2 regions of the Halalkalibacter lacteus genome follow, and region 1 is predicted to be linked to the other one. Evidence: riboswitches for the same ligand, from Rfam matches in the RefSeq annotation. Region 1 holds a riboswitch; the other holds the start of a gene.

The links. Region 1 has a riboswitch for glycine ahead of glyA (serine hydroxymethyltransferase). Riboswitches for the same ligand answer to the same signal wherever they lie in the genome.
Region 2: it holds a riboswitch for glycine, as region 1 does, so the genes downstream of both, gcvT (glycine cleavage system aminomethyltransferase GcvT) here and glyA (serine hydroxymethyltransferase) in region 1, are expected to answer to the same signal.

The regions. Positions count from the first base shown of each region.
Region 1 is NZ_JAWRVL010000041.1:2,947-18,129, forward strand. Features, by position in the region: gene zwf (glucose-6-phosphate dehydrogenase) at 1-1,347, shown strand, start outside; gene gnd (phosphogluconate dehydrogenase (NAD(+)-dependent, decarboxylating)) at 1,478-2,389, shown strand; gene SAZ04_RS19605 (glucose-6-phosphate isomerase) at 2,525-3,862, shown strand; gene SAZ04_RS19610 (carbon-nitrogen hydrolase family protein) at 4,153-5,037, shown strand; gene SAZ04_RS19615 (GNAT family N-acetyltransferase) at 5,054-5,719, shown strand; gene SAZ04_RS19620 (GNAT family N-acetyltransferase) at 5,746-6,417, shown strand; gene SAZ04_RS19625 (peroxiredoxin) at 6,778-7,320, shown strand; gene trxA (thioredoxin) at 7,450-7,767, shown strand; gene trxB (thioredoxin-disulfide reductase) at 7,814-8,752, shown strand; glycine riboswitch at 9,384-9,490, shown strand; gene glyA (serine hydroxymethyltransferase) at 9,661-10,911, shown strand; gene SAZ04_RS19645 (serine dehydratase beta chain) at 10,927-11,439, shown strand; gene sdaAA (L-serine ammonia-lyase, iron-sulfur-dependent, subunit alpha) at 11,439-12,320, shown strand; gene gcvT (glycine cleavage system aminomethyltransferase GcvT) at 12,335-13,450, shown strand; gene gcvH (glycine cleavage system protein GcvH) at 13,614-14,009, shown strand; gene gcvPA (aminomethyl-transferring glycine dehydrogenase subunit GcvPA) at 14,011-15,183, shown strand, end outside.
Region 2 is NZ_JAWRVL010000033.1:6,398-21,580, reverse strand. Features, by position in the region: gene SAZ04_RS18385 (SA1362 family protein) at 77-484, shown strand; gene SAZ04_RS18380 (patatin-like phospholipase family protein) at 610-1,506, opposite strand; gene mntR (transcriptional regulator MntR) at 1,785-2,213, opposite strand; gene splB (spore photoproduct lyase) at 2,387-3,412, opposite strand; gene SAZ04_RS18365 (vitamin B12-dependent ribonucleotide reductase) at 3,608-6,160, opposite strand; gene dat (D-amino-acid transaminase) at 6,617-7,456, shown strand; gene SAZ04_RS18355 (lipoate--protein ligase family protein) at 7,533-8,369, opposite strand; gene SAZ04_RS18350 (rhodanese-like domain-containing protein) at 8,522-8,899, shown strand; gene gcvPB (aminomethyl-transferring glycine dehydrogenase subunit GcvPB) at 9,093-10,556, opposite strand; gene gcvPA (aminomethyl-transferring glycine dehydrogenase subunit GcvPA) at 10,553-11,896, opposite strand; gene gcvT (glycine cleavage system aminomethyltransferase GcvT) at 11,909-13,006, opposite strand; glycine riboswitch at 13,196-13,305, opposite strand; gene SAZ04_RS18330 (DEAD/DEAH box helicase) at 13,539-15,183, shown strand, end outside.

The sequences.
Region 1 (15,183 bases):
ATTATTGGTTTAGGAAGAAGGGAATGGTCTGACTATACATTTCAAACCCATGTTGAACAGTCAATTAAAACATTCTCTAGGCGTTCGATCAATAATTCTTTAAAAATGGAAAAGTTTCTTGATGCATTTCGGTATTGTTCCCTGGATGTAACGGAGTATGAAGGATATAAAAAATTACTTGAAACTATTGAAAGACGTGAAGAGCAATTAGGGCTCCCTGAAAACCGCATTTTTTACTTATCCGTTGCACCGGAGTTTGTGGATGTTATTACGTCAAATATTAAGGAAAGCGGGTTAAGCTCCAAAAAAGGGTGGAAGCGTCTCATTATAGAAAAACCATTCGGACATGATTTGAAATCAGCTTTAAAGTTAAATGAAAAATTAAGCCGGACATTTGAAGAGGAGGAGATTTATCGCATTGATCATTATCTTGGCAAGCCGATGGTCCAAAATCTTGAGGGATTAGAATTCTCTAATCCTGTACTTCAAGCGTTTATGAATAATCAGTACATTGCCAATGTACAAATCACAGCCAGTGAGACGGTTGGGGTTGAAGAGCGATCTGATTATTATGATCAGGCCGGAGCTATCCGAGATATGTTTCAAAATCATTTACTGCAGTTACTTATGATGACAGCCATGCATCTTCCCAACAAACTCAGCGCCAGAGAGGTCGGTAATGAGAAGAGGAGAATTATGGAATTTCTTCGGCCTTTGGGGAAGAAAGGTGTCATTACAGATGTTATCCGGGGTCAATACGTTTCGGGAGAAATAGATGGCAGACCGGTTGTTGGTTATAAAGAAGAGCCTGGAATTGAGAATTCTTCAACAAATGATACGTTTATTGCAGCACGTTTATGGATTGATGATGCTATATGGAGCGGAGTCCCATTCTATATTCGTACGGGAAAAAGAATGAAGGAAAAGTTAACGCGTGTTGTGATTGAATTCAAAAATCCGTTAAAAGATCTGAATATGCTCCAGCACGATGTAATGACGCCTAATCTTTTGGTCATCCAAATTAGTCCGCACGAAGGCGTTTCACTACAATTAAATATGAAAAACCCATTAACGAATCAAATCGAGCCTGTCAGTATAGATTTTTCAGCCAGTCCAAAAAATGTTCCAGAAGCGTATGAACTCTTGTTGTTCGATGCTTTGCGCGGAGATTCAACATTCTTTACCCATTGGAAGGAAGTTGAATTATCGTGGAGATGGGTACAACCAATTCTGGAATCATTTGAAGAAAACAGCCTTCTCCTTCATCCGTATCGTTCGGGTTCAATGGGTCCAGATGCTTCCTACGAATTATTGCAAGAGGATGGTTTTAATTGGTGGGATTTATAAATACTCGGAAAGGCTGAATGTTCACAAGAAAAAGCCGATTTACAGATAACCTAGATAATGTCTAGAAAAATAGTGTACAGACAAGGGTGAAAATTGTCTTTTTATTAAATTACTTATAGGAGGGAACAACATGAAGGTTGGGTTAATCGGGTTAGGAAAAATGGGGTTGAACCTAGGTGAAAATTTAATAGACCATAAGCATGAAGTAGCCGTTTTTGATCTAAATCAACGTGCTGTAGAAGAAATAGAAAAGTACGGAGCTAAAGGTACTTCTAGCTTGTTGGAGCTTGTTCAATCATTAGAGCAGCCAAGAGTTCTTTGGTTAATGGTTCCCCATACAGTTGTTGATTCAGTGCTTAATGAACTTACACCTTTATTAAATAGCGGGGACATCGTCATTGAAGCTGGGAATTCTCACTATAAGGAATCCATTGACCGGTACAACCGGTTAAAGAAATATGGTATCAGCTTTATGGATGTTGGAACGTCCGGCGGGATGGAAGGTGCTCGTAACGGAGCTTGTTATATGATTGGCGGAGATATTGAATCCTGGAATGTTGTAGAAACTATTTTCCGTGACACTGCAATAGAAAACGGATATTTATATGCAGGAAAAGCAGGGAGCGGTCACTTTTTAAAAATGGTCCATAATGGGATTGAATATGGGATGATGGCTGCTATTGGTGAAGGGTTTGAGGTATTAGAGAAAAGCGAATTTGATTATGACTACGAAAAAGTGGCGAGAGTATGGAACAATGGATCAGTGATTCGTTCGTGGCTTATGGATTTAACAGAGCGAGCCTTTTCTAAAGACGCAAAATTAGAAGAAATCAAAGGGATTATGCATTCTTCGGGGGAAGGAAAATGGACGGTTGAAACAGCTCTTGATCTACAAACAGCCACACCTGTTATTGCCTTGTCCCTATTGATGCGTTATCGTTCCTTAGAAAACGATACTTTTACAGGCAAAGTGGTAGCAGCTTTACGCAACGAATTTGGAGGGCATGCTGTAGAAAAAAGTGAGAACGCTATAAGGGTTTAAGGTAAAGAATTATTTGAAAAGTTTGTATATGGGTGTAGTAGAGTGGGCATTTTCAGTGGAACGTAATATATAAAAACGGACTTCTACGAGGAACAAGGAACAGTGTAGATATTCAAATGAAGAGGAGAAGGATGTATGACCATTTCTTTTGATTACTCTAATGCATTACCGTTTATGAAAAAGAGTGAAATTAATCATCTAAGTGAATTTGTAAAAACAGTTCACAATATGCTGCATGAAAAAAAAGGACCAGGATCTGATTTTCTCGGATGGGTTGATTTGCCCATTCACTATGATAAAGATGAATTTATGAGAATTAAGGAGGCTGCTGAAAGAATTCGCCATCAGTCAGATGCTCTTATTGTGATTGGAATCGGCGGTTCTTATCTAGGAGCCAGAGCAGCAATTGAAGCCTTGTCCCATAGCTTTCATAATCAAATGAATAGCACAACACAGGTTTATTTTGCCGGTCACAACCTCAGTTCTACTTATATAACTCATTTATTAGAGCTATTAGAAGATAAAGATGTCTCTGTTAACGTTATTTCTAAATCGGGAACAACAACGGAGCCTGCCATTGCTTTCCGTATTTTCCGTGATTATATGGAAAAAAGATATGGAAAAGAAGAGGCAAGAAATCGGATTTATGCTACCACTGATCAAGCCAAGGGAGCATTAAAACAGCTTGCTGATGAAGAAGGGTATGAAACTTTTGTGATTCCAGATGATGTAGGCGGAAGATATTCTGTTCTGACAGCTGTTGGTCTCTTACCAATTGCAGTAGCTGGACTGAACATTGACCGAATGATGGAAGGCGCAATAGAGGCTTACCATAAATACAACGATTCGAATCTTTTAACGAATGAGTGCTATCAGTACGCTGCTGTACGCAATGTCCTTTACCGTAAAGGGAAAGCTATCGAATTACTTGTTAACTATGAACCATCCCTTCATTACATATCTGAATGGTGGAAGCAGCTATTTGGAGAAAGTGAAGGGAAAGATCAGAAAGGTCTCTTTCCTGCATCTGTTGATTTTACAACTGATTTACATTCAATGGGTCAATATGTGCAAGAAGGCCGACGCAATCTGATAGAAACGGTGTTGCAGGTTAGCAAACCCCGTATTGAGTTAACGATTCAAGAGGATTCAGAAAACATCGATGGATTAAACTTCTTGGCTAATAAGACCATAGACGAAGTCAACAAAAAGGCGTTTCAGGGGACGGTATTGGCTCATATAGACGGGGGAGTCCCCAATTTACTTGTAGAACTGAATGAACTGAATGAACATACCTTTGGTGAAATGGTTTATTTCTTTGAAAAGGCTTGTGCCATTAGTGGACACCTGTTAGGTGTAAACCCATTTGATCAGCCAGGGGTGGAAGCTTATAAGAAAAATATGTTTGCTTTACTTGGTAAGCCTGGTTTTGAAAACGAAAAGGACATTCTTATGAAACGGTTATCTAAATAAATAGTATTATAACTTCGGCTTTCATTGAAGTCTATTTTGTGTATTTAGATTAGATACCTTCTGAGTAAAAAGGTTGAAATACTTATAGGCTTATATCGGGCAGGTGTTAAGAGTGTTTTTTATAGATGGTCGTGTTTATGTAATAACGAAAATAAAAGAGACCATAGAGGGTCATTTTATACCTTATAAGGACCTGAAGCGTCTTGATTCTCCTTATCCAGTACTTTCGTTGTTTAAAAATAAGAACTTCAAAGAAGGCATATAGAGGGATGATAAGAAAGGAGAAGACTATGAAACTAAGAGTCTCAGCGATTCAATATCAGCTACGCACGATACAATCCTTTGACGAATTTGCAAAACAAGTAGAACATTATATGAAAACAACTAAAGAATTTGGAGCGGATTTTGTCATGTTCCCGGAATTTTTCACTACTCAGCTAATGTCTATTGGCAATCAGCAAGGCAATTCTTTGACAATTCAAGATTTGCCTGATTTTACGGAACAGTATCGGTCTTTATTTATAAATTTTGCGAAGCAAACAAAGATGCATGTAATTGGGGGAACTCATGTCATTCGTAAAGGTGACCGATTATACAATGTTGCTCATTTGTTCTATCCGGATGGAAGAGTCGCAGAACAGGCAAAGCTTCATATCACTCCGACGGAAGTGAAGGAATGGAACATGACCCCTGGTGAAAGCCTAGAAGTATTCAAGACTGACAAAGGAACAATTGCCATGTTGACCTGCTATGACATCGAATTTCCCGAAATTGTCCGAATGGCGAAAGCGAAGGGGGCTGATATCATTTTCTGTCCTTCATGTACCGATGACCGTCATGGATTTCATCGTGTTCGCTACACTAGCCATGCGAGAGCCGTTGAAAATCAAGTGTATGTCGTTACTACCGGTACAGTTGGTTCCCTTCCTACAGTTGACTTTATGCGAGGTAATTTTGGACAGGCAGCCGTGATTACGCCAAACGATGTTCCATTCCCTCCCCGCGGTATTCTAGTAGAAGGGGAAATCAATCAAGATATGATTGTAACGGCTGATTTGGATATAGAGCTGTTATATCAGGTTCGTGAAAGTGGTTCTGTCACCACATGGCGTGATCGTCGTACCGATCTTTATCCAGATTGGGAACCAAAAAAAGAACTCATCGCACAAGTGTAAGTAAGGAGGAGTCGCCGTGTATCGAAAAGAGTTTTTTGTCTTCGACGAGGATCGTCCTGTCCTGGCGGTGATCCGTAATTATAAAGAAGAGGATTTTTCTGGTTTAATTCGCATTCAACAGGAAAGTTTCCCTCCGCCATTTCCATCTGAATTATGGTGGAATACGGAGCAATTGCACAACCATGTTACCTTGTTTCCCGAGGGAGCGTTATGCATTGAGGTAAATGGTGAGATTGCGGGTTCAATGACCGGGTTGCTTGTTGACTTTGACCCGAAGCATCCGGAGCATACATGGGAAGAGATTACGGATAATGGCTATATTAGCAATCATAATCCTAAGGGAAAGACGCTTTATGTCGTCGATATTAGTGTGCGGCCTTCCTATCGAAAATTAGGATTAGGAAAATGGCTAATGCTAGCCATGTATGATGTTGTCGTTCACAAGGGGCTGGACCGGTTGTTAGGCGGAGGCAGAATGCCGGGGTATCATAAAAAAGCAAAGGAGATGACGCCGGAACAATACCTTGAGGCAGTCGTAAAAGGGGAACTAAAAGATCCTGTCATCACCTTTTTACTTCGCTGCGGCCGTACTCCTATTAAAATAGTAGATAACTATTTGGAGGATACAGAGTCTTCCAATTATGGAACGCTCATGGAATGGAAAAACCCTTTCTATACATGAATATTGAAACAAGGAGAATGACGAAAATGGAATATCAAAGAATTGAGAGTATACAAGATCCTTTATTCAAACAAATGCATCAATTAATGCAAGACATATTTCCTCCAGAAGAAGTATTGGAATTCGACCTTTGGAAAGAACCTCTCGAAGATCCAGGAATCCGTGTCTTTGTTGCTGATCTTGAAGGGGAGGTAGTAGGGGCGACGGAGTATCGCTATTATGAGGATTTTAATGTTGCGATGACAGACTTTACAATCATTGGCCGCGACGGGCTCGGCATTGGTCCGTTTTTAGCCCAAAAGAGGTTAGAGGACTTAAACGTCTTAGCCGTAGCGAGTGGAAAGCAGCTTTTCGGGATGTTCGCCGAAATTTATGATCCTTATCGGGTAGAATATCATGAATTTGGTGCAGTGAAATCTATGGATCCATATGTTCGCCGGGAGGTACTGTCCCATCTTGGTTATAAGCATCTTAATTTTCCTTATGTCCATCCATCCTGGAACAATGATGGAGAGGCCGTAACAGGGCTTGATCTTTGTTTTCTTCCAATGGAATCCAGCAGCAATGAAGTGAAAACAGAACTAATTGTGAAATTTTTGAAACGTTATTATTCGGTCTTGTCAAATAAGCCAAAGTCTTGGCATGAAATGATTGAGAACTTGGAAGCAGAAGAAACGGTAACACTATTGCCAATTTAGTATATAAATTCATATAACATTTTTATATAATTCCAACTTGATACTTCAACACTTCTCTATATCCAAAGAGATCATCTTTATTATGGATAATGAGACTTTAACATTCATCAATTAAGATCAAATTGAGTATATGGCTTGTTTAAGGAGGGCTAAAACAAAGGGCTTAATTGATTTTTATCCATTTTCACTATAGAGGTGTACAACCCAAGATAGGGGAAATAACGGAGTAAAAAGGTTATTAATAAAGATAATCGATATTAGATTATAATAATTATAATAAAGTATTGATAATTAAATTATAATAATGTTAATATATTAATATGTTAATAACATAAAAAATTAAATAAGGGGATGAATAAAATGGTAGAACGTATGGTAGGTAAACAAGCACCGCGCTTTGAAATGGATGCAGTTATGCCCAATAAGGAATTTAAGAAAGTAAGTTTAGAAGAAAATATGAAGAACGGTAAATGGACCGTACTATTCTTTTATCCGATGGATTTTACTTTTGTTTGTCCAACTGAAATCACCGCAATGTCTGAACGTTATGGGGAGTTTCAAGATTTAGATGCAGAGGTAATCGGAGTTTCTACAGATACCATACATACACATCTTGCATGGATTAATACTGATCGTCAAGATAATGGTCTAGGAGATTTGCATTATCCTTTAGCTGCTGATACCAACCATGTTGTCTCCCGGGAATACGGCGTACTTATTGAAGAGGAAGGAATTGCCCTTAGGGGATTGTTCATTATTAACCCTGAAGGTGAGTTAATGTACCAAGTTGTATTCCACAATAATATTGGGCGTGATGTGAATGAAACACTTCGAGTGCTTCAGGCACTTCAGACAGGGGGATTATGTCCAGCTAACTGGAAACCAGGCCAAAAAACATTGTAAATAATAATGGGGCTTAATTATTTTATAGCTATATAGAATCATAAATCTGAATGTTTAGACTCCTTAGCGTGACTAATAAGTAGTATAAGTGAAAAAATGAAAGAATGGCTCATAAAGGGGGAAATTTCAATGTCGAATGTAGTAGCAGTTAATAAAGCTAATTTTGAAGAAATTACAAATTCTAACGAGGTAGCGGTCATTAAATTTGGCGCGCCATGGTGCGGTCCTTGTAAAATGATTGCCCCAGTATTGGATAGCTTATCCCTTACTATAGAGAATGTGACATTTGGAGATGTCAATATTGATGAAAACAGTGAATTAGCAGAAAAATTTAATATTATGAGTGTTCCTACTACTTTAATTTTTAAAAATGGTTCAGTGGCTAAACAGAGTTTAGGGTTTTCTCCAGAGGAGAAATTAAAGGGTTTAATTTCTCAATATCTTTAAGGAGTATTAACAGAGCCTGTTTACTAGGAAAGAAGAGGTGTTGTATATGAGCCATAGCATTTACGATGTCATTATTATTGGTGCAGGTCCTGGTGGTATGACAGCCGCTGTTTATACCTCAAGGGCCAATCTTAAAACGTTAATTTTAGATCGTGGAGTGCCAGGTGGACAACTTCAAAATACGGAAGAGATAGAGAATTTCCCTAGCTATTCACATATATCCGGACCAGATTTAGCACAAAAGATGTTTGAGCACTCTTTACGCTTTGGTGCCAGGTATGAACAAGCAAATGTAGAAGACATTGTAAACGAGGGCAATATTAAAGTAGTATATGCAGGGAATAAAACTTATCAGACTAAATCTGTCATTATTGCTACAGGTACTAAATATAAAAAGTTGGGCGTTCCTGGAGAAGAAGAATTTTCAGGTCGAGGTGTATCATGGTGTGCCGTTTGCGATGGAGCTTTTTTCAGGGGAAAAGAACTAGTTGTTATAGGTGGGGGAGATTCTGCCGTAGAAGAATCGGTTTTTTTAACTAAGTTTGCTAAGAAAGTAACCGTCCTTCATCGCCGGGACCAATTCAGAGCTCAGCCTATTTTAGTGGATCGGATGCTTAAAAATGATAAAATTAATGTGATATATGATACTGTTGTCAATGAGATTATAGGAGAGAATAAAGTAACTCGTGTCCTTATTGAAAATATAAAAACAGGTGAAAAGAAGAGTTTTCCAGTTGATGGTGTGTTTGAGTATATAGGGATGAACCCTGTTTCAGATTTCGTGAAAAATCTAAATATTACGGATGAAGAAGGGTGGATCATAACGGATAATCGAATGAAAACGAATATCCTTGGAATTTTTGCGATAGGAGATATTAGACAAAATGCAGTCCGACAGGTAGTAGCTGCTACTGGGGATGGATGTATTGCAGCACTAGAAGTTCAACATTACCTAGAAAATCTATTACTACAAGAGGCTTTATAAATTATATGTATTTGAGAGAGTTCCAGTTGGATTCTTATTTTATTAACAAGATTCCGCTCATAAAAGAACAATACTTTGGGATGTTGTTTCTAGAGTCTTTGATTATTTAAACAAAGATGCAATTCCAAGCAAATTAATATATGAATTTAACTCCATTTTGGGAAAGTTCAACCTTTTGTGAACTTTCCCTTTTTCATCATATGTATGGCTTATATTCCAAGAAGAATAGATCAATATTACTTTTCCACACTGATCCGGCGTCTTCTGTAGAGTAGTAGTATATGTATATCCAAGGTCTTGAAGTTACTTAAAAGTGATATGAGTTTTTTGTACCACCAAAAACCACGTAAGTTTACCTGACAAATTAATATGAATATCTTCAACTAGTCTTTATATTAAAAATATAAAGAAATATAGATTTAAAAACTATGAAAGTAAGGTTCGCTGCAGGTGGGAAGATAAAATTTTTTCTGATCAATCATGTGTAGTAAAAAACAATTAAAGTTTCAATCTGTATAATTTCATAATAGCGGATGATGGTTGTGGGAGAGTGCAATGCGACAAGCCACCGAAGGAGCAAGTTCCAAAAAGACCCTTGGAACAAATCTCTCAGGTAGATGGAACCACAGCGGGACGCACCTCTGGAGAGCGCGTATACAGTAGTACGCCACCAAAGGGGAAGACTCTTTGAATTAAGAATGGAGTTAAACTCTCAGGTAAAAGGACAGAGAAGGGTAGAGAACGTTATGCTACCCTTCTGTGTCCTTTTTTGTATGTAAAAAAGTAGTGAAGCATAATGTTTTAAACAGTTTTCATAGAAAAGTAAGTCAGTAGCAAGGAAGAGATTTCTTCAAGCTATAGTTGATACAGCCAAGGGAACATAAGCAAGATTTCGAGGAGGAATAAAAATGGGTTTACGACAAAAAGATTCAATTATTTTTGAAGCAATTGAGAAAGAGAAGAATCGCCAACATCAAACACTAGAATTGATCGCATCAGAAAACTTTGTAAGCGAAGATGTATTAGAAGCAATGGGAAGTGTGTTGACGAACAAGTATGCGGAAGGTTATCCAGGAAGGCGCTATTATGGGGGATGCGAATTTGTCGATGTAGCAGAACAAGTTGCTATTGAACGTTTGACCAAGCTGTTCGATGCTAAATATGCAAACGTACAGCCACACTCAGGTGCACAAGCAAATACAGCTGTTTTTTATGCGTTACTTCAGCCAGGCGATAAAGTAATGGGGATGAACCTATCGCACGGCGGACATCTAACACATGGCAGTCCGGTAAGCATGTCAGGAAAATGGTTTGATGTTGTGTCTTACGGGGTGAGAGAAGATAATCATTTGATTGACTATGATGAACTAGAAGTAGTGGCACAAAAAGAAAAACCAAAACTAATCATTGCAGGTACAAGTGCCTATACAAGAAAGATTGATTTTGCTCGTTTCAGAGAAATTGCTGATAAAGTTGGCGCGAAATTGATGGTAGATATGGCCCATATTGCGGGGCTTGTAGCAGCAGGACTTCATTTATCACCAATCCCTTATGCGGATGTTGTGACAAGTACCACTCATAAAACATTAAGAGGTCCCCGTGGTGGTATTATCCTAACCAATGATGAAGAAATAATTAAGGCCATCAATAAAGCTGTATTCCCAGGTATTCAAGGCGGGCCACTTATGCATATTATCGCTGCAAAAGCAGTTGCCTTTAAGGAAGCACTGCAGCCAAGCTTTAAGGAATATGCACAACAAGTCATCGAAAACGCAGTAATACTTGGCGAAGAATTAAAGAAAGAAGGTGCAGCTCTAGTTTCAGGTGGCACAGACAATCATATTGTACTGTTGGATGTACGCCCATGGGACTTAACAGGAAAAGAAGCTGAGAAGTTGCTTGAAGAGGCTAGTATAACGGTTAATAAAAACACGATTCCGTATGATCCTCAAAGCCCGTTTGTTACAAGTGGGATCCGTATGGGGACAGCGGCGTTAACAACACGTGGGATGAAAAAGGAAGAGATGGTGCAAACCGCTAAAGTAATTGCATCTGTTCTGAAAAGCAAAGGTGATAAGGAAGTTATTAAACAAGCAAAAGAAACAACAAAAGCTATTTGTGATATGTATCCACTATTTCAAACATCAATTACTGTGTAAGAAAGGAGCATTATCATGAAGTTTCAAAGTTGTTTTGATATTATTGGCCCGATTATGGTAGGACCATCAAGTTCTCATACAGCAGGTGTCGTATCCATCGGCAGGTTTATTTACGAGCTATTGGGCCGATGTCCAGAAGAGGCTGAAATTATTTTCTATGATTCCTTTGCAGAAACATATCAAGGACATGGAACAGATAAAGCCCTTATTGGTGGATTGCTAGGTATGGATACAGATGATTCTCGGATTAGACATGCAGTCGAGATGACCAAACAATATGGACTATGCTACGAATTCTATCTTGAAGACAGTTGTCTAGAATATGAACACCCAAATACAACGGTCGTTACGGCAAAGCGTGGGGAATGTATTGTAAAAGTAGGTGGTGTATCGCTTGGCGGCGGTTTATCTAAAATCTTTATGATTGACGAAGAGATGATAGATATTCGCCTAAGCGCTGGCGATGACTTTGCAGCACTTGCCAATCAGTATCGGCTAAGAAGGAACTTACTTACGGGGGTAATATAATGGAAATTCAGTCCATGGAAGAGCTGATTGAAGCTTGCAACCGTGAGCAAAGAACCATTGGTGAAGTGATGCTGATGATGGAAGTGAAAAAGTCGGGAAAAGATGAAGAAACCATTATTAGTATGATGGAAGAACGATTGGTCAAAATGAAAGAAGCCGTTGATACCGGGATAAAAGATGCCTCGACTGCGCCAAGTGGTATTTCCGGCGGTGATGCTGTAAAAATGTACGACTATATAAATCAAGGTAAAACACTGTCTGGAAATTATATTAGCGATGCAATGACTTTCTCTCTGGCAACCTCTGAAAGCAATGCACGAATGGGCGTTATTGTGGCTACTCCAACAGCTGGGGCAGCCGGTATTTTGCCCGGTGTATTATTTTCATTGCATAAAAATGAGGGGGCTTCTTATAAAGACTTAGTCATGGGCTTGTTTACGGCTAGTATGCTTGGTTATGTGATTGCGAATCGTTCCTTTATTTCAGGTGCAGCCGGCGGGTGTCAAGCAGAAGTAGGATCTGCAACGGCTATGGCGGCGGGAACAATCGTAGAGCTAAAAGGAGGTACACCAAAGCAAGCCGTGAATGCGACAGCAATTGCCATGAAGTCACTATTAGGCTTAGTATGTGACCCAGTTGCCGGTCTTGTTGAAGTGCCTTGCATTAAGCGAAATGTCATAGGAACATCCATTGCCTTTTCAGCTGCTGACTTAGCCCTTGCCGGTATTGAAAGCCGCATTCCATGTGATGAAGTCATTGAAGCGATGTATAAGGTCGGAAAAGAAATGCCACGGACACTACGGGAAACCGCACTTGGAGGTCTTGCGATGACCGAAACAGGTAAAAAGGTAAAAGAACAGTTATTTCATAAGAAACCGTAATCGGAGGTGTATCCATGAGTACAGAAACAGTATTAAAGCAAACGCCGCTTTTTGAAACATATAAAAAATACGGTGCAAAGGTAATTGATTTTTGGGGGTGGGAACTGCCGGTACAGTTTTCCAGCATTTTAGAAGAACATGAGGCTGTCCGAAAGGAAGCAGGACTCTTTGACGTCTCTCATATGGGAGAGGTGCTGGTTACAGGGAAAGATGCAGAAAGCTATATTAACTACCTTGTAACAAACGATGTAACAAAGCTTAGTATCAATCAAGCTCAGTATACAACTATGTGTTATCCAGACGGTGGTACGGTCGATGACTTGCTTGTTTACAAATTAGCGAATGAAAAATATCTACTCGTAATTAACGCAGCAAATATAGAAAAAGATTATGAGTGGATGGAGCAGCATGTAAAAGGAGATGTAACGCTTCAAAATATTTCAGGTGACATTGCGCAGCTCGCCCTTCAAGGTCCAAAGGCAGAAGGTATTTTACAAAACTTAACAGAAACAGACTTAACAGAAATTGGCTTTTTCCAATTTGCTCAATACGTCAATCTGGATGGGGTTACAAACGTTCTCGTATCCCGTACAGGGTACACAGGGGAAGATGGATTTGAACTTTATTTAGCGGCAGATAAGGCGGAAGTCCTTTGGGAGAAGCTTCTAGAAGTAGGGAAGGAAAATGGATTAAAACCATGTGGACTTGGTGCACGTGACACTCTTCGTTTTGAAGCAAGGCTTGCGTTATATGGCCAAGAGCTCACAAGCGATATCAGTCCGCTTGAAGCAGGAATCGGTTTTGCCGTCAAAACGAACAAAGAAAGTCATTTTATCGGCAAAGACATCCTTACAGCTCAAAAAGAAGAAGGATTAAAACGTAAATTAGTAGGGATTGAAGTGACAGGCAGGGGAATTCCTCGTCACGGTTATAAGGTATTTTCAGCGGGTGAAGAGGAAATTGGCTTTATTACATCCGGAACCTATTCCCTGTCTTTGAAGAAAAGCTTAGGTCTTGCGCTTGTATCGGCAGAGCATGCTGACGTGGGAACGCAGCTAAAGGTTGAAGTGCGCAAGAAAATGATTGATGCCATTGTTGTAAAAGAACCGTTCTATAAAAGGGGTTCATGAAATTTTTAGTAGAGTTATAGCGATCTTTGTTTGAAGATACGTAATTGTCAGTCTCCTCTTTACAAAGACGGCAAATCGACAAGTACGTTACAGGTAAAATTTTTCTCAATAATTTTCAAAATTATAAAAATATTAAAAACAGAAGTGAAAGGAAGAAAAAACAATGACAAGTGCAACAGCAAACTTATTATATAGCAAGGAACATGAGTGGGTACTACAATTAGACGGAAATCGAGTACGAATTGGAATCTCTGATTATGCACAAAAGCAGTTAGGGGATATTGTTTTTGTTGAGAGTCCAGCAGTTGGTGATGAAGTAAAAGTTGATGAACCAATGGGAACAATCGAATCCGTTAAAGCAGTTTCTGAACTTTACGCTCCAGTATCAGGTACAGTTGTTCGTGTAAACGAGGAGTTAAACGATACTCCTGAGGCAATCAATGAAAATCCGTATGAAGCAGGTTGGTTAGTAGAAGTGGACATATCCAATCCAGAAGAGTTAGTATCGCTTCTAAATGAAGGTGAGTACCAAGCATTTATCAATGAAGGAGAGGAATAAGATGACAAACACTTATAGATACCTTCCTGATACGAAACAAGATCAAGAAGAAATGCTCGCTTTTTTGAACATTTCTTCTATAGATGAGTTATTTGAAGACATTCCATCTGATATTCGTTTAGATGGTGAGCTAAACATTCCTAAAGCCGTTCCTGAACCGCTTCTTTTGAAAAAAATGCATCAGCTTGCTTCACGAAATAAAAATGCTAACTACTACCTGACTTTTCTTGGTGCGGGTACATATGATCATTACATTCCAAGTGTGGTCAATCATATGATTTCACGCTCTGAATTTTACACGGCTTATACACCCTATCAACCGGAAATCAGCCAAGGTGAGTTACAAGCCATTTTTGAGTTCCAAACCATGGTTTGTGAGTTGACAGGAATGGATGTAGCCAATTCTTCGATGTACGATGGCTTTACATCACTTGCCGAAGCTGCTTCACTTGCTGTTGCCTCAACAAGACGTTCAAAAGTACTTGTATCTAGAGCCGTTCATCCTGAATCACGTGCCATCTTAAATACAGTAGCAGACGGACAAGGATATACGGTGGAAGAAGTGAATCTTGCTGATGATGTTACAGATTTAGAAAAACTGGAAGAACAAATGGAAAAGGATACTGCCGCCGTTATTGTTCAATACCCAAATTTCTTTGGTTCTATTGAAGATTTAGCAGAGGTGAAAAAAATTGCAGAGGCAAAAGGAGCGCTTTTCATCGTCAGTGCCAACCCGATGGCACTAGCGCTTCTGCAGGCGCCAGGCAAACTCGGAGCGGATATTGTGGTCGGTGATATGCAGCCTTTAGGAATACCGATGGCCTTTGGAGGCCCGCACTGCGGTTATTTTGCGGTTCATAAAAAATTTATGCGTAAAGTACCGGGACGCATTGTGGGGCAAACGACAGACGACCAAGGAAAACGTGGATTTGTGCTAACCCTACAAGCGCGTGAGCAGCATATTCGCCGTGACAACGCATCATCCAATATTTGTTCCAATCAGGCATTAAACGCTCTTGCATCTGCCATCTGCATGACAGCACTTGGAAAGCAAGGAATTCGACATATGGCACAGTTAAATGTTGAGAAAGCCGATTACATGGCAAGATGTCTTCAAAAGAAAGGCTTCATCCTTATGAATCAAGCACCATTCTTTAATGAATTTGTGGTGGAG
Region 2 (15,183 bases), on a different contig from region 1:
AAAATTTGAACAAAATTTACCATTAACAGAAATTGTGTAGCCTTTGATCGTCATTACTTTTTGGAGGTGCAGACAAATGCGTTCGATCATGAAATACATCATACCTGCTGTTCTTGTTTTTGCTATTATAGGACTTGGTTACGAATTATTATATAACCCTTTAGGATTTTTAACTCGAATCCTTATGATGGCAGGTTTTATCGCTGTAATCTTTCTTGTTTATCGTTGGTTTATGGCGCGGAGATATGGAACTCCCCTTTTCCCATCACAATCGGGGCCAAATCGGGCACAACTTCGTAAAGCAAAGCGGACTAGTACGAAACGCCAAACTTCTCCTGCAAAAACGGCAGCGTTTAAACCTAAATCAACAAATGTCGTTAGTGCTAAAAAGAAGCCTTCCCGCCCAAAACGTCGACGAGAAGACCATAATTTAACTGTCATAGAAGGCAAGAAAAACAAAAAAAAGAACAGAGCTTTCTTTTAAGAGAGGCTAACTCAAAACCTAAGGGTCTGACCCCTAGAATGAATATATGGGGTCTCCACAAAAGATCTAACCCCCGTATATTGCGCTGTCTAGTCGGGGTCCGACCCTTTTGAGATAGGCTCTTTTTAGTAGGTCCAATTCTTCAAAAAGTGATTCGTCTCTTCCCTCCCTAATACGATAAGATTTTCCTTTTGCTCATCTGTTAACTCAAAATCAGTTGCCTTCACATCCAGAACAGGGAGAAATACAATGTTACGAGCGTGATCTTGATCGATATATTTACTATCATGTGCTGAACTCATCGTTTCGAATAAAGCTCGAAACATCTCAACTGCATTGTTTATTTTATTTGCAGGCATTTCACTTAATTCAGGGGTTAATTGAAACCCAATAGCAGGTCGTCTCCATTTCTTCATGTTCCCATCCATAAATAACCACATTGGAAAGTTACTAAGTATTCCCCCATCCACAACATAAGACGGTTTTCCCCCACTTGCACGGTCATATATTTTGACTGGTTCAAAGAAAAATGGAATACTGCAGCTCATTCGCACAGCTCTTGCAACAGGGAATTTTTCAGGGATTACACCATATTTTCTCAAATCCTCTGGTAGAACAAGTAACTTTCCTTTTGATAAGTCAGATGCAATAATTCGTAAAGACCCTTGAGGCAAATCACCAAATGTACGAACGCCTTTTGCTTCAAGTACTTTTTTCAGCCACAATTCTAACTCATTCCCCTTGTATAATCCTAGACGAAAATACAGATGCACCCACTTCGCAAGTGAAAATGGGAGGAGCGACATCCGCTCATCTTTAAATGACTCAACATCCAAATCATCTAGCATCGTAAATATATCCTCACTGCTATAACCGACTTTTATAAGTGCGGCAACAATGGACCCTGCACTCGTTCCAGCTAAGCGCTCAAACTCATACCCTTTTTCCTCCATTACTTGCAGCGCTCCAACAAACGCAAAAGCCTTCACTCCCCCACCTGCAAACACCCCATCAACTTTCATCAGAAATCGCCTCCTACTTTAACCATATGTCAACATCAAAGCAGGACGTCCCTAGAAATTTTAGAGAAGGACGCCTCCCGCAAAGTCCTTTAACGGAGCGATAACCTATCTGCAATATCAAAAACAGAACACAGTGAAATCATTTTTTAAACACCGAACATTCAGCTTTCTCACGTGGATTAACAAATGAATTGCACAGGAAGGACAAAACAGCTTTTTCTCTGAAGTTGCGCTTGTGCACTTAAAGAAAACACCCACTACGTAGCGGGTGTTTTCTCTTATGATTCCTCTTCTTCATTGCGTTTTTGAATGCCTCTTAGTTCAGCTACTCGTTGTTCTTGTTCTTCAAAATACTGAACTAGATCTCCAATTCGATCAATTGCATCCCAGCTAAGGTGATGCTCAATTCCTTCAACATCTTGATAAATATGGGCTTTATCAACGCCTATAAGTCTCATAAAATCCTCTAGAAGTTCATGGCGATAGACAAGTCTCTTTCCTATTTTCTTTCCTTTAGCTGTTAGTACCAGTCCGCGATATCTTTCATATATTAAATATTCACTCTTATCCAGTTTTTGAACCATTTTTGTCACTGATGAAGGATGGACTTCTAATGCCTCTGCGATATCGGAGACCCTTGCATAACCTTTCTCCTCAATCAACATGTAAATTCTCTCTAAATAATCTTCCATACTAGGTGTTGGCATAGTGTCCCCTCCATTTTTTCGCCAATTAAGCCTGTTCATTGGCTATTACCGGTTCCAATACAAAAAGTTACTGTATTATATACCTATTCTGTCACATTCCAAATGCTACTAAAAATGTGCAACAGTTTTATTCTACACCAGAATATAGGAAGAGGACAATAACTTGTCCAACTTTAAGTGAAGTATTCTATTTTTGCTTCTGGGAAGAAGCGATCAATATAGGTTTGGATTGTACCTTTTAATTCTCCTGCTTGCTCGTCTTGATAAACATACTTACCACGTCCGTATCTACCCCATTTATATTTTCTTTCTTCTTCATTCATTTCAAGTTTCGATTTAGGATAACGTTTTTGAATAATATTTTTCGCAGTTTTTGTATAGCGATGTTGTATTAATTCAAATGTCAGATCTTTCTGCGCATACAGTGGCAAAATTGCCTCTAATCGTTCAAATAGTTCGTAGTATCCTGTTTTCCAATCGTCATGCAAAATTAATGGAGCAACGATAAACCCTAATGGATAGTCTGCTTTTGCGACTTTACCCGCAGCTTCTATTCTTTCTAAAAAAGAGGATGTTCCTGGTTCAAATTGTTTAATAACATAATCAGAATTCACGCTAAATCGAAAACGAGTATTTCCATTATGTTTAACATCAAGTAAATGATCAACATGATGATATTTTGTTACAAAGCGTAAGCGACCTAACTCTGTTTGGCCCATATGCTCAATTGTCTTTTTTAAAGAATGAGTTAAGTGATCAATACCAACAACATCAGACGTACATGCCGCTTCAAAACGAGTGATTTCAGGGGCTCGTTCTTTAATGTATTGATCTGCTGCATCAAATATTTCTTCTAAATTTACATAGGTTCGGATATATGGTTTATTTCCAAGCGTCGTCTGTAAGTAACAATAATGGCAATGTCCCATACAGCCTGTTGCAAGTGGCAGTGCATATTCTGCAGAAGGTTTGGATGTATCAAATTTCAATGTTTTGCGCACGCCAATCACAAGTGTAGATTTCGCATTTCGATATTGTTGTAATTCATTATTCCCCGGAATGTTTCGGACTTGATTATGTGAAGTAGTTTCTCTAATCTCCACTCCTTCTTTCTCAAATTTACTTTTTAATTCACGACCTAGTGGATATTCTAATGCACCAGGTTCTATGTAAATCAATTGTGGTTGAAATGCTCTCATCAAACGTACACTCCTCTTTTTATATAGCTTGTGCACATCTTAATAATTCACCCTGCCATTTACTAGTAAAAGAGGCGGTTCAAAAGAGTGACTTAATTAACGAACGCGAAATAAGGCCTAAATCTAGGCGATTTAGGCCTTATTTCTAGCATCGATCATTAACTGAAGTTACATCCGTTCCCTTATCTTATGCTCTTACAGACCACACTTCAACTGTGCACCACAGCTTGTGCATGTATTACAACCGCCAATATCTTCAACTTGGCCTTCACGACAAACAGGACAAGTATTCCCAACTTCTGATCCAATCATTACATTTGTTGATCTCACTTCAGAAATCGTATCGATTAGGACCACTTTCTTCTTTGATTCCGTTTGTGTAGACTCGTCATCAAAGCGGTTTTCTTCCGCTTTTAAGGATAGAACTTGCGCATCACGACTTCCATCTACATATACCGTACCACCTTTTGCACCACCACGGTATAAACGCTCATAAACGCCTTGAACCTGTTCTACAGTATAACCACGAGGTGCGTTTACGGTTTTTGAAAGAGAGCTATCTACCCAACGTTGAATAATACATTGGACATCAGCATGTGCTTCTGGTGAAAGCTCCATTGTCGAAATAAACCACTCTGGTAGTTGATTTTCATCCGCACCAGGATTTGCTTGTAAATACTCTTCTACTATACCTGCTTTTACTTCAATAAACTTTCCAAGTCTTCCACTACGGAAGTAAGAGAAAGAGAAATATGGCTCAAGACCCGTCGACACACCTACCATTGTTCCCGTACTTCCTGTAGGGGCAACCGTCAGTAAGTGAGAGTTACGGATACCATGCTCTAAAATGCCTTGGCGGATATCTTCAGGCATGTCCTTCATGTACCCAGTGTTAATGAACGCGTTTCGTAATTCTGCTGTTTCTTCAGCTGTAGATCCTTCTAAGAAAGGAAAACTTCCTTTTTCTTTCGCCAGCTCAATACTTGTACGATATGCGGTTGTTGCAATTGTCTCAAACACTTGATCAACAAGCTGATTTCCACTCTCTGATCCATACACTGATTCACAATAAATCAATAGATCATGAAGTCCCATTACACCTAAACCAACACGGCGCTCACCTTTTGCTTGCGTCGTATTATCCTCTAAGAAGTAAGGAGTTGCATCGATGACATTGTCTTGCATACGCACACCGACTTCAACACTTTTTTGTAATTTTGCAAAGTCAATTTCCTTTGTTTCTTTATTGGCCATTTCCGCTAAGTTGATCGCGGCTAAATTACATACTGAATATGGAGCAAGAGGTTGTTCACCACATGGATTTGTCGCGACGACTTTTTGTCCGTAGGCTTTCGCATTTGTTTTGTCATTAGCATTGTCAATAAAGAAAATGCCCGGTTCTGCGCTGTACGTGGCACAAATGTTAATCAAGTTCCATAACTCTTTCGCTTTTAAGATACGATATGTTCTAACACCGTATCCTAACTCTTTCCACTCCCGTACATCACCAATTTCATGCCATTTTTTATTGTAAGTATCCATTTCTTCTTCCGTGTAATTTTCAACATCCGGAAAGCGAAGAGCATACTCTTCATCATTTTCAACAGCTTCCATGAATTCTTTTGTTAAACATACAGAAATGTTAGCGCCTGTTAAAAATTCAGCGTTGTTAACAGAATACGTTCCGCCAACTCGCAGCTTTTCTTCTGCATCTTGAATAACTTTTTGATCAAATCCACCATGGCCGGCAATTGTCTTATAGTTAACAATTCCTTGGTACATAGACTCTTCTACTGCACTTAATGGCGTAAAAGAAAGCTTGTCTTTCACGAGCTTTTGAATGTGTTCATCGTTTGTATTTTCTAGTAAGAAACGTAAAATACGCGGATTTTGCATTTTAGAAATAATAAACTCTAAAATGTCAGGGTGCCAGTCAGAAAGCATAATCATTTGAGCACCACGTCTTGATCCACCTTGCTCAACAAGATGCGTTAGCTTTGCAATATCATCAAGCCATGAAACAGATCCAGATGATTTTCCGTTCACTCCACGAGCGAGTGTATTGCGAGGTCTTAATGTAGAACCGTTTGTACCGACGCCCCCACCGCGACTCATAATCTCCATCACTTGCTTACGGTGCTCTGAAATTCCTTCGCGTGAATCTTGTACATACGGCATAACATAACAGTTGAAATAAGTCACGTCTGTCTCAGCACCTGCACCGTATAACACACGACCTGCTGGAATAAAATTCATTGAAACCAGTTGCTCGTAAAATTGTTCAAATGCTTCTTGTCTTTTTTCTTCAGTTGTTTCTACTGATGCAAGACCTGTGGCATTACGTTTTGCAATTTGTTCATAATAAAGTTCAAGGGGCTTTTCAATCGTATCAAGTGAACGTGATACGACGCCACTTTCCGCTTCATCGCCCTCAAGTACTCCACGAAAATCCTCGTCCACTAGTACCTTTGCTTGATTCTTTAATCGGTCTAACTCAATGACAAACCCATAACCACGCGCCGGGAACTTCGGGTCGTCTTTTACTGTTAAGACTACAAAATCTCCTTCTTTTAATGTTTTCTTTTCCGTATCTTTAAACGTATAACGGTCTAACATAACTAGTCTTGATACACCCTTTTTCGTTATATGCATATCACTCATAATAGGATGAACTTGTGAAAACTGTTCAATATCCTCATTTAATTTTTCGACATTTAGGCGCATTACATTCGACATCGTCATTGCCATTCGCCTCTCCTCCTCTTTCTCATGGAAATCTATTATTAATTTCGTTTATCTATTTGATATAAGAAATCGTTTTGCTTATCCATATACATGATTCTTGGGTAAGCTTACCACAAGAATCATATCAGATTCAATATATTGTGCTCATTTTTATTTTTAATACACCATATATTGTGTCTAATTCTATTTCGATGCAGTTTGTCAACTTTGCAATGGATCAAAAAAAGAAGCATTAACGAGTTTAGTAGAATTTTATCCGTTTTTTTACGTTATTTTGAATGAATTTGTCTCTTGCTTTAATAAAGATGGTTTCAAGTGCATGTTCGATCATTGTTTGCTGAGCAAGGTAAAAATGATTGACAAAATTTTTCGTGGTTGCTCAAACTTTATGATATTCTAGTAACGTGCTTTGTATAGAATCCAACCAATACTTATATTATAAAAGCTGGAGGAATCGTGATGGAATATATTATCCAAAATGAAACACTTATACCGAAAAAAGAAGCTACGCTTGATTTAGATGACCGCGGTTATTATTTTGGTGATGGCGTTTATGAAGTTGTAAAAGTATATGAAGGAAGTCCATTTGCAATGGACGAGCATATAGCGCGTCTATTTTCAAGCTTAAAGAAACTAGATATTCCACTAGTTTTTCCAAAAGAAAAAATAGTTAAATTGATCCATTCATTAATTGAAAAAAATGCGATTCAAAATGGTCTTGTTTATTTCCAATTCACTCGCGGTGTTGAACCACGTAATCACCTATATAGCAGAGAGTCAACTCCAGTTTTCACAGCATTTACACAGGTAGCTCAAAACCTTGAAAATACCCAGAAAAATGGCATTGACGTTTGGCTAACTGATGATATACGCTGGCTCCGTTGCGATATTAAAACAATCAATTTATTAGGAAATGTTATGGTTAAACGAGAGGCTTCAGATAATGATTGCCATGAAGCCATTCTACATCGTAATGGTACGATTACAGAAGGTTCCTCATCGAATCTGTTCCTTGTTAAAGATAAGGTGCTATATACTCACCCTGCAACAAATCTAATTTTAAACGGGATTACAAGACAACTCATTATTGACTTAGCCAAGCGGCATAATTATTCAGTAGTTGAAGAGCCTTTCCCAGTTGACGTTCTTGAACATGCAGATGAAGCTTTTATTTCTAGTACATCCGTTGAAATTGCTCCGATAAAATCTGTAAGAGGACAATTATCAACAACGTTCGAAATTGGAGCAGTGACTAAAGACCTCCAAACGAAGTTCAAGGAACTATTACCGAAAGCCTAGTCATATGAAAGAGGTTATTCAAAAAAGTCGTTTTTAACCTTTTTGAATAACCTCTCTCTTAACAAGCCATCCAGATTTATTTTCTGAAATTCCATTCATCATTGGCATATCGCTCTCTTGCTATTTTCTTAACAATTTCTTCTTCCTCTTTTGTTAGCATGTATGGTTCTAAATTAATATTTAAACCATTTTCAAACCCTCTCTTAAATGCAGCCTTTGCTTCATCCATTGTTAAAGGTTCACTTCGTAATGCGTTAATCGCAACCGCTTTATTTTTAAAATTCTTTTGCATTCGCTCACGTAACCGGTCACTAGAATACTTAAATAAATCAAACAATTTATCCTCATCAATATCTAAAATAATCGACCCATGTTGCAAAATGACTCCCTTTTGTCTCGTTTGCGCACTTCCTGCAACTTTGCGCCCTTCCACAACAAGTTCATACCAAGATGGTGCATCAAAGCAAACGGCTGAGCGTGGATTTTTCAGAGCACTTTTCTCTTCATCTGTACGTGGGATAGAAAAATAGGCCTCTAATCCTACATCTTTAAAGCCTTCCAAAATTCCTTCTGAAATAACTCGATAAGCCTCTGTAACAGTTTTAGGCATTTCTGGATATTCTTCAGAGACAATAACACTATACGTTAACTCTATGTCATGTAAAACTCCTCGCCCTCCAGTAGGTCTTCGAACAAAACCTAAGCCATATTCACGAACCTTGTCCATATTGATTTCTTTTTCCACCTTTTGAAAATAACCAATTGACAAAGTTGCTGGATTCCAGCCGTAAAAACGAATGGTCGGCGGAATGAGCCCCTTACTATGCCAATTAAGTAAGGCTTCATCTAAAGCCATATTATAAGCAGGAGAGCAGTCTCCTGAATCAATGTAACGCCATGTTTCCTTCATCATACATCGCTTCTTTCTACGTATTATTCTTGTCATTCTATCAAACAGCTTGTTCCTAGCCAAGCCATTTGCCTAGTTACCTTATTGCGTATTTGTCCCACGGCTATTATAATATATCATGACGGAAGTACGTAAAGGAGTGTAGAGACTAACCTATGGAATACTTATGGCTTATTCTACTTGGATTGGTGGCGTATACATTGTATAAGCGCTTTTATAATCCAAAATATTTAAAAACATTAACACAAGAAGACTTTATTAAAGGCTATCGAAAAGCACAATTGATTGATGTTCGCGAACCTCGCGAATTTGACGGGGGTCACATTCTAGGTGCTCGTAACATCCCAATGTCGCAACTTCGTCAACGAATCAATGAAGTTCGTAACGATCAACCGGTTTACCTATATTGCCAATCAGGTGCACGTAGCAGACAAGCTGCCCAAATGATCAAAAAGAAACGCGGCACAGATGACATATCACATCTAAAAGGTGGATTTAAAAAATGGTCAGGTAAGATAAAGAAGAAGAGCTAGTTGCCAAAGGACGACTTTCCCTTTTGCAACTAGCTCGAAGCAATGCGGACCGCTGCATTTTTTAAAGTCGGACGACAAGTGGTTTTCTTGTCATCCGACGCGCAGCGAGAGAAGCCATTGCCTTCTCTCAGTAAACATTCATACTTCATTGAATTCACTCAAATTTTATACTTATCGAAGCTTGAGCAAATGCTCAGGCTTTTTCATATTTTAAAATTGGCTTTCTAGCTGCTGTCGTCTCATCTAATCTAGAAATAACAGTCGTGTGAGGAGCCTCTTGAACAACCTCTGGATTCTCCTCTGCTTCACGTGCGATCTGAATCATCGCATCAATGAATTCATCTAATGTCTCTTTCGACTCTGTTTCAGTCGGCTCAATCATCATACATTCCTCTACATTTATCGGGAAGTAGATGGTCGGTGGATGGTAACCAAAATCCAATAAGCGTTTTGCAATATCAAGTGTCCTTACACCGAGTTTCTTTTGACGACGTCCTGAAATAACAAACTCATGCTTACAATGTTGCGTGTACGGTAAATCAAAATGGGGCTCGAGTCTACGCATCATATAATTTGCATTTAATACGGCATATTCAGATACTTTACGCAAACCGTCTGGACCCATTGTACGAATATAAGTATATGCTCGAACGTTAATTCCATAGTTTCCGTAATACGGTTTTACACGTCCGATTGATTGCGGGCGATTATAATCAAAGTCATACACACCATCAGTACGCTTTATAATAGTTGGTTTTGGCAAATAAGGAATAAGATCCTTCTTCACTCCAACTGGACCTGACCCTGGTCCCCCGCCACCATGTGGACCTGTAAAGGTTTTATGCAAATTCAAATGAACCACATCAAAGCCCATATCTCCTGGTCTTGCAATACCTAGAATTGCATTTGAGTTAGCACCATCATAATAAAGCTTTCCACCCGCTTCATGAATGATTTGTGCCATTTCAACAATATCGCTCTCAAATAAGCCAAGTGTATTTGGATTCGTTAGCATAAGGGCTGCAGTATCTTCGCCAACAACTTCACGCAAATGAGCTAAATCAACAAGACCATTCTCATCTGTACGTACGGTAACCGATCCAAAACCAGCAACGGTCGCTGAAGCTGGATTTGTTCCATGAGCCGAATCAGGTACGATTACCTTCGTGCGTTGAAAATCTCCATTTGCTTCGTGATATGCACGAATCATCATCAATCCCGTCCACTCACCATGTGCACCAGCTGCGGGTTGGAGTGTGACTTCATCCATACCTGTAATTTCAGCAAGTGATGTTTGAAGCTCATAAAGCAATTCCATCGCGCCTTGTACTTGTTCAATTGGTTGATATGGATGAATATGGGCTAACCCTTCAAAACGTGCCACATTTTCATTGATCTTTGGATTATATTTCATTGTACAAGAACCAAGTGGATAAAAGCCTGAATCGACTCCGTGGTTACGCTTGGATAACGCTGTGTAATGACGCATGATCTCAAGCTCTGAAACTTCTGGTAGCTCAGGCTCTGCACCACGTAAAAATTCACTAGGAATTAATTCCTCAATTGCTTGCTCCTCAATGTCTAGTGTCGGCAAGCTATGTCCAACTCGTCCTGGTTTAGTGCGTTCAAAGATTAGTGGTTGGTCTTTTGTCATCATAATAAAGCCCCCAATTCCTTGGCAAAAGTATCTATCTCTGCTTTTGTTCGTACTTCCGTAACAGCGAGTAGCATTTGACCTGCTAGGGAATCATCGTCACGACCTAAGTCATATCCTCCAATGAACCCTTTTGCGAGTAAGCTCTCATTTACTTCTGATACTGGTCTTTTCACATTAATTACAAACTCATTAAATGTTGGTTGTGCCGAAACGACTTCCACGCCTTGTTCTTTCAACTGCATTTTCATATAAGCTGCTTTTTGAACATTCTGATAAGCCATTTCCTTTACACCTTTTTTCCCAATCGCGCTCATTGCTACAGAAGCTGCTAATGCATTTAGAGCTTGGTTTGAACAAATATTGGATGTCGCTTTTTCACGTCTAATATGTTGTTCCCGTGCCTGCAGGGTTAGAACAAAGCCTCTCTGACCATGCTCATCCGTTGTTTGTCCTACTAAACGACCAGGGACTTTCCGCATTAACTTCTTCGTTGTTGCAAAATACCCACAATGCGGCCCGCCAAATTGTGTCGCTATACCAAATGTCTGAGCATCACCAACAACGATATCAGCACCAAACTCTCCAGGAGGCTTAAGCAAACCTAGTGCTAACGGATTACTTGATACAACAAACATCGCTTTATCACTATGTGTAATCGTTTCTAATTCTGCTAACGGTTCAAGGTTCCCATAGAAGTTTGGATGTTGCACAACAACACAAGCTGTGTCCTCACCATATATCTCTTGCAATTGTTTCAAATTAGTCACACCATTGTCAGTATCAATCTCAATCACATTTAAACGCTGACCTATTGCGTTTGTTTGCAATACAGCACGTGCTTCTGGATGTACTGCCTTAGACACTAAAATTGTCTTCTTTTTCGTTTGCCCCGCACTAAGCATCGCAGCTTCAGCAAGAGCAGTCGGACCATCATACATAGATGAGTTAGCCAGATCCATTCCTGTTAGTTCACAAATCATTGTTTGAAATTCAAAAATAGCTTGAAGTTCCCCTTGTGAAATTTCTGGCTGATAAGGAGTATAAGCTGTATAAAACTCAGAACGAGAAATGACATGATCAACAATTGATGGAATGTAATGCTCATATACACCAGCCCCTAAAAATGATGGCGTTTGTTTGATTGAGACATTCTTGTTCGCTAGCCCCTGAAAATAAGAAATAAGTTCTGGTTCTTTTAACGCTTCCTTTAGTTTCATTTCTCCACTAAAACGAATTTCTTTCGGAATATCAGAAAACAAATCTTCAATTGACTGGGCACCAATCGTCTCAAGCATTTCTTTTTGATCGGTTGCTGTCATTGGTAAATAGCGGTGATTCATATCGATTTCCCCCTACGCCTTCTTATAGAATGGTGTTTGAACAACTTTTGCTTTTAAACGTTTTTTTCGAACTTGCACTTCTACTTCTGTTCCAATAGCGGTGTAATCAAGATCAATCACCGCAAGACCAACATTTTTCTTTAACGTTGGCGACTGCGTTCCAGTCGTGATAAAACCAACTTGCTCTTCATTGACAAAAACCTCGTAACCTGTACGCGGAATTCCTTTCTCAATCATCTCAATTCCAACAAGTTTTCTTGAGAGTCCTTCTTCCTTCTGTTTCTTTAAAGCCTCTTTCCCAATAAAATCAACATCTTTATTCACTTTAACGGCAAATCCAATTCCAGCCTCTAATGGTGAAATATCTTTTGTTAACTCTTGCCCATAAAGCGGAAGTCTCGCTTCAAATCGCAAAGTATCACGTGCTCCAAGCCCACAAGGAACGAGCCCCGCAGGTTCTCCTGCTTCGAGTAAGGAGCTCCAAAGCTCTGAAGCTTCCACATCGTTACAATAAAGCTCAAAGCCATCTTCACCCGTATAGCCTGTTCTAGATACAAGTGTCTTCACACCTGCAATATTAACTTGATCTGCAAAACGAAAGAATCGAATGGAAGACAAGTCATAAGACGTTTGCTTTTGTAAAATTTGCTCGGCAAGGGGGCCCTGGATCGCTATTTGCGCAATATTGCTAGAAACATTGACTATTGAAACCTCTTCTATAAGGTGTTGTTTCATCCACGTTACATCTTTCTCTATATTTGAGGCATTAATAACAAGCAAATAATCGTCCTCTGCCTTTCGATAAATGAGAAGGTCATCTACTGTCCCTCCATCTTCATAGCACATCGCTGTATATTGAGCTTGACCATCAACCAGTTTGGATACATCATTTGTCATTAGCTTTTGCAGATAGGAAAGGGCTTGCTGGCCTTTTACTTCTACTTCCCCCATATGCGAAACATCAAATAATCCAGCTCTTGTACGAACTGCTTCGTGCTCATCCTTGATGCTTGAGAATTGAACCGGAAGATCCCACCCTCCAAAATCAATTGTTTTCGCTCCATTTTTTTTATATTGTTCAAATAACGGTGTTCTCATTAATTTTGACATTTATAAAGACCTCCTTAGACTTTCCTATCTTATAGTCTTACAAATTCTTTTTAAAATAAAACAAAAAAGGACAGAGTTATACACGATTGTGTATAACTCTGTCCTGAAACCAGAAAGTTTCCTATATTCAAAACACCTGAATATAGTGTCTTCGTAGGTGGCTCTATACTCGAGCGCTCTCCAGAGCTGCGTCAAATAAGAGTCTTTTTGCCTGAGAGATTCGCGTCGATAACACCTTATCTAAACACTTGCTCCTTCGGCGTTGCAAACGTACTTGCAAGCTCTCCCCTTATTCTCATCCGCAATTTATTCAATTGTTAAGGAATGACACTCATGAATTTGAATATTTGGTACATACTACATGTATAAGCATCTAAAAATGTGGTCATTTAAGTAGTTCGGATTTATATTATTATCCTACCAAGATGTACGGTCATAGGCAACTATTTATTTCTGAAATCTGATTATTTTATAGATTTCTCGTATTTTTATTCGGATATAGACGCAAAGTTGTTCGAGAGGATGATATGAAATGAATATTGATATCCATTTTGACCAAGAATGGTCAGACACCTTTAAGGATCGGTTAGAACAAGATGGACCGTGGGCTAATTGGGAACTCTTTAAACTTGCATATGAAGCCGAGGAGCATCAAATCATTCCTGAGTTTCATGGTTTACAAGCTCCAAAACATTTGCCACAGTTAGAGCCATTTCCTCATCAGATTGAGGTAGCCAATACCGTCATTGAGCAGATGAATGGCAAAGCCATTTTAGCTGATGAAGTGGGGCTTGGCAAAACAATTGAAGCAGGTCTAATTTTAAAAGAGTACATGATTCGTGGCCTAGTAAAAAAAGTATTAATTCTCGTCCCAGCATCTCTTGTTTCTCAATGGGCAATTGAATTAAATACGAAATTTCATATCCCTGCTGTTGCACAACGAAAATCTTATGTGTGGGAGCAATGTGATGTTGTTGTTGCTTCAATTGACACAGCAAAAAGGCAACCACATCGAGATATTGTTCTTGACCAACCTTATGATTTAGTGATTATTGATGAGGCACACAAACTAAAAAACCCTAAAACAAAAAATTACGAGTTCATAAAGCATCTAAAAAAGAAATTCTGTCTCTTGCTTACAGCAACACCTGTACAGAACAAATTAGAAGAAATTTTCAACTTGGTTTCACTTTTAAAACCTGGTCACCTAGGAGATATTACATCATTTGAACAAGAGTATCGTTCAAATAAACGATCCCCTAAAAATGAAGAGAAGTTGAAAGAATTAGTAAACAAAGTAATGGTCCGTAATCGCCGTGAAGAAACAGGAATTGAGTGGACAAAACGAATTGTCGAAACAATTCCCATTGATTTCAGTGAATCTGAACGCGCTTTTTATAACGAAATTGAGCAATTAAAAGATGGTTCAAGCCACTTTGCTTTACTCACCTTAAAAAGAGAACTTTGTAGTAGTCGAGAAGCCGCGTTCATGACGTTAAAGAACATGGTTGAACGTGCTCATGCTGATGGTCGTACTCTGATTGATGCAGAAAGGCTGTTAAATAAGATTGGTGAGATCGATGGACATGCTAAAGCAGAAAAAGCACTTGAACTTATTAAAAAGATTGACGGGAAAGTGATTATTTTCACTGAATATCGGGCAACTCAATTGTATTTACAATGGTATTTAAAACAGAATGGAATTTCTTCTGTACCATTTCGAGGTGGTTTTAAACGTGGGAAGAAAGATTGGATGCGTCAACTTTTCCAAAACCACGCACAAGTCTTAATCGCAACGGAAGCAGGAGGAGAGGGGATTAATTTACAATTTTGCAGTCATATTATTAACTATGACCTACCATGGAATCCAATGCGGATTGAACAGAGAATCGGTCGAATCCATCGCTTAGGACAAAAAGAAGATGTTCGCATTTACAATTTTGCGGTTACGAATACCGTGGAGCAACACATTCTTAAATTACTATATGAAAAAATCCATCTATTTGAAGCGGTAATAGGCGAACTAGATGACATTTTAACGAAAATAAACCTTCCTTCTGTTGAAGAACATGTTCAGGATATTCTTCTACAATCAGACTCAGAAGGAGAGATGCGAATTAAGTTTGACCATCTTGCCGCAATTATGAATGATGCAGCTGAAGAAGCTGCAAAGTCTA